2 regions of the Bacillus nitratireducens genome follow, and region 2 is predicted to be linked to the other one. Evidence: riboswitches for the same ligand, from Rfam matches in the RefSeq annotation. Region 2 holds a riboswitch; the other holds the start of a gene.
What was found. Region 2 has a riboswitch for thiamine pyrophosphate ahead of thiT (energy-coupled thiamine transporter ThiT). Riboswitches for the same ligand answer to the same signal wherever they lie in the genome.

Region 1: linked by a shared signal. The riboswitch ahead of tenA (thiaminase II) and the one ahead of thiT (energy-coupled thiamine transporter ThiT) in region 2 are both predicted to bind thiamine pyrophosphate.

The regions. Positions count from the first base shown of each region.
Region 1 is NZ_JAUMJO010000006.1:261,853-264,333, forward strand. Features, by position in the region: gene Q3V31_RS23285 (ABC transporter ATP-binding protein) at 1-695, opposite strand, end outside; gene tenA (thiaminase II) at 664-1,359, opposite strand; TPP riboswitch at 1,442-1,544, opposite strand; TPP riboswitch at 1,605-1,716, opposite strand; gene Q3V31_RS23295 (SH3 domain-containing protein) at 1,976-2,481, shown strand, end outside.
Region 2 is NZ_JAUMJO010000003.1:70,742-73,222, reverse strand. Features, by position in the region: gene feoB (ferrous iron transport protein B) at 1-333, opposite strand, end outside; gene Q3V31_RS12190 (FeoA family protein) at 330-557, opposite strand; TPP riboswitch at 752-853, shown strand; gene thiT (energy-coupled thiamine transporter ThiT) at 940-1,599, shown strand; gene Q3V31_RS12180 (sensor histidine kinase) at 1,809-2,481, opposite strand, start outside.

The sequences.
Region 1 (2,481 bases), on a different contig from region 2:
ACTTCAGGCCTATATAAATCCTTTCTTGTTCGGTTACGATCAAGCGGTACAATTCGCTCAGTTAAAGTTGCTATCGGTTGATTTTCTACAACGAAAATTCGATTAGAAAGAAACAATGCTTCTTCAACATCATGAGTGATAAATAAAATTGTTTTTTCCCACTCTTTCCATTGTTCAAACAACCATTCTTGCAAAGATGCCTTCGTTAAAGCGTCCAATGCGCTAAACGGTTCATCTAACAATAATATCTCCCCGCCCGTTAATAAAGTTCGGATAAAAGATACACGTTGTCTCATACCACCAGATAAATCTTTCGGATATTTCGCCTCGTATCCTTGTAACCCAAATTTATGTAACAGTTCTTTCGCTTTTACTTGCGCTTCTTTTTTCTGCACACCTTGGCACTCTAGCGGCAGGGCAGCATTCTCAATAATCGTCCTCCACGGCAAGAGCATATCTTTTTGGGGCATATACCCTACAGGGTGGCTCTTTGTTTCTGTCAGCTCTATCTGTCCAGTACTTGCTTCTTCTAAACCTGTAATAAGGCGAAATAAAGTACTTTTCCCGCATCCACTCGGTCCGATAATACTTACAAACTCTTTATCTTGTATAGAAGCATTTAATTCATTGATGATTGGTTTCTCATCATAATGAAAAGAAACATTATGAAACTGTAGTATGTTCTTGCTCCTCAAATCCCCACATCTCCTTACGATAGGACATATCCCAGAATAAATATTCAAATCGACTGGAATATAGGAAAATCTCCTCTAATCGATCTAGCTCTTTTTCAGACTTTCCAACTGCCATTTCATTTAATAAATCTATTAACCAAATACAAAGGTTACCGTATTCTTCAGAACTATATCCTTGAATCCACTCACCAAAGAACTCATGATCTCTTGCTCCAGGAATATCATTTAAACGCTTTCCAATCTCCCAGTAGCTCCACATACACGGAAGAAGTGCTGCTATTAATTCCGCAAGTGTGCCATTTTGAGATACAGACATCATGTAATTTGTATAAGCTAAATTTTTAGCAGATGGTTTTGCTGACTCTATCTCCTCTATAGAAATTCCAAGTCTTTTTGCATACTGTTTATGGATCGTCATTTCTCCATTTAATATTCCATCAATTTGTTCAGCAAATTTCCCCATTACTTGTGGATTTGTTGCCTTTACAACACCGATGGCATATAGCTTTGCATAATCTAACAAATATAAATAATCTTGAATAATATAATACTGAAACTTATCTTTTTCTAACGTGCCATCCCCCATACCTACTACAAACGGATGATTATGACTCATCTCCCAAACTGGTTGTACAGTTTCTAATAATCTATCGCAAAATTTCATTTCTATTTCCCCTTCCGATATATGTATCTAAATAAAAAACCACTTCTATATAAGAAGTGGTTACAGCAAATAAAATTATACATTTATTCGTTGTCCACTTCCCTTCGCTAGTATTACCTAGATCAGGTCTGTAAGGGTTAAGGATTATTCCTCTCTCAGCACATCAAGCACCCCTAGTGGTTTCAATATGAAATTTTCAAATAAAAAAGCCCCGTTTCTATACGCAAAGAAACGGGGACTCATTGTTAGTGTCCGAATTGCTTCCCTACGCTAGCATAATCTAGATCAGGTAATGAAAAGGATCAAAGGCTTACGGCCTACTCTCAGCTGGCAACACCAGCTCTCCTAGCAAACTATAAAATTATCACTGTCAGTATAACACTGTAATAAGACATCATCAACTGTTTTAATTTTCTTAATTATCCATTAAATATTAATGTGTTTAACAAATATAAATGCGATCCCACAAATGATATATACAATGTTTATTTACGAACCTCTCTTCTAACATTATTTTTATTGATTTCATATTACATTTATGTGAATACGACCAATATATTATATCTTTATACTATAATAAAATTACAACTATACAACTAGAGGAGGTCTTTATTACATGAATATGAAAGCTACAGCTTTAACAGCCACTACTATCGCAATTGCTTCTTTACTTCCTTCTATGGGAGAATCCAATATACAAACAGCTGCTGCTAAGCAACCATCTAAAGTAAAAACTGGATATGTAAAAATTGACAACGTTGCACTACATCAAAATAACCATGCAGACAGTGCAATAATTGACAACATTCGATTTAATAGCCCGGTTACTATTCTTGAGACAACTCAAGATTGGTATAAAGTATCTGTTAACAACAAAACAGGCTACATAAAAAAAGATGCAATTCTATTCAAAAAAAATGTTCAATCAAAGAATCAATATATCGTAAATGCAAACGCATTAAACGTTCGCTCTGAACCTAATACAGAGTCTTCTATTCTAGATATATTACCAAATGGTCAATTCATTACCATTCAAGGTGAACAAGGGGATTGGTACAAAATATTACATAACGGTCAAATTGGATACGTACAAAAAAACTTTGTATCTAATGGATCCATACC
Region 2 (2,481 bases):
TAAACCAATTGAAACGGGCTTACCAAATTCAAGTAATTGCAATGTTAAATGCATATTTCGCTCGAATTGCGAAGAATCCACTATATTTAACATATGATGAAATTCGTCTGTGAGTAGAAAATTCGTAACAACACCTTCATCGCGTGAAACTGGATTCAAATCATACACGCCTGGTAAATCAATTAATGTTCCTTGCTTATCTTTTAATTTACCAACCTTCTTTTCTACTGTTACACCGCTCCAGTTCCCTACATACTCATAAGAACCAGTAAGTGCATTAAATAATGATGTTTTCCCTGTATTCGGATTCCCTAGCAAAGCAACCTTATTCACGCTAATTCCACCTTTATCATTTTCGCGTCACAATGACGAATACTAATTAACTGTCCACGACACTCCAATGTACAAGGACCTTTAAACATCGCTTTCTGTTTCAAGCGAAGTTCGCTTCCTTCCGCAAGACCGAAAGCAGCTAGTCTACGCTTTAATAACTGATCTAAAGACTGAATACTTTTTACTAACACTTTCTCACCAATTTTAATATCTACTAAGCTCATAACCTTCCCCCTCAGAAGAGAATGATAATTATTTTCAAAAAAATTATATCATACTCTATTTCAATTGGACTATACCCTTTTGCTTCATATTTATTAACATTTCGCTACAATTCTATTTCAATAATTGTCATACGGTATTCATTTGCCATTCTCATCCATTTCGCTTACAATGAACAATAGCAAATAAAGAATCTCGTTATCACAGGGGGAGCCTTACCGCTGAGAGGGAACAATTCGTTCCGACCCTTTGAACCTGTTAGTTAATGCTAACGCAGGAATTGTGCAAACGTCCGAAATACACACCTCTTTTTTTATTTACGTATTTCGTATCCTCCTATGATAATGTTCTTTTTTGTGCAACTTGGATATAGGGGGAGACAACATGCGTAACACCAATTTACAAGCGATGATCGAATCTGCTATTCTTGCAGCCTTCGCCTTGATTATCGACATTCTACCATTATCAATTAAACTTCCAACAGGCGGTTCCATCTCATTTGCTATGATTCCTATTTTTATTATCGCATACCGCTGGGGCTTCAAAAGGGCTTTCTTAGGAGGCTTAATTTGGGGGCTTTTACAAATTGTCGTAGGCGATGCTTACATTCTAACACCAGTTCAAGCATTCATTGAGTACTTCATTGCCTTTGCCTTTATCGGCTTTGCTGGTTTATTCTATCGTCCAATTCAAAAAGCACTTGCCTCAGACAACAGTAATGCAGAGCATTCAAGTTTTGGTAGTCGAAAAGATAAACCAAAACAAAACAAAGGAAAAAAAGCACTCGTTTACATTATCATTGCAACATTTGTCGGTAGCTTTGCACGCTATTTCTGTCATTTTATCGCTGGTATTATTTTCTGGGGACAATATGCACCGAAAGGACAATCAGCTGTGCTATATTCATTAATTGTAAACGGCAGTACCATGATCGGTTCTTTCATACTATGTACTGTATTACTAATTCTTTTATTTACAACTTCACCACGCTTATTCAAAAGCATCGGTGCTTATCAAATGAATACACAAAAAAAGGGCGCTTAATTAGCGCTCTTTTTTTTCATATCGTAATATCAATTAAAAATACAATAAATGCACAAAAGAAAATAAATACCATTATACTTAGCCAATTGCTATGCACGGTTCATCGACTCCTTACATAACCTCATTTTCTATTCAAATTATACTGCTCCAAAATAAAGATTAGGTAAAGATAATATGAAAATAAATTAAAAAAGCGTAGATAGTATTGTCTACGCTTTTTTCGGTAAATAGAAGTAAAATAACACACCACCTTCGGTATTCTTCACCCCATATTCAGCATCGTGCAATTCTAAAATATTCTTTGAAATTGCAAGACCAAGCCCTGTTCCACCTTGTGAGCGTTTCCTTGCCGCATCCACGCGATAAAAACGATCCCAAATTTTATCTAATTGTTCTTCTTCAATGTGAGCACCTTTATTTTCAATACATACTTTTATATGATCCTTCCCGTCTATTGTGGAAATAATAATATCTTCTTTTTTTGGTGTATAACGTATTGCATTCGTAATAAAATTCACAATTACTTGTTCAATTCTATTTTGATTCCCAATCACTTCTGCTGGACATATATGTTTGTGCACACTCAGTTCTTTTTTCTCTATCTCCGCTGAAAGCTGTTCACATATTTCTTCAATCACTCCATCGATATAGAAAGAATCCATCTTCATGTTATATGTGCCAGACTCAAATTTAGCTAATTCAAGCATATCCAAAATTAGTATATCCATCTTGTCTACTTCTTTTTCCATCGCCTGAAAATAGTAGTCTTTCTTATGTTCAGCTACCCCATCTTTTAAAATAGAAATACAGCTTTTCATAATACTCAGCGGCGTTTTTAGTTCATGCGATACACCCGCAATAAATTCTTTCCTTGTGTTTTCT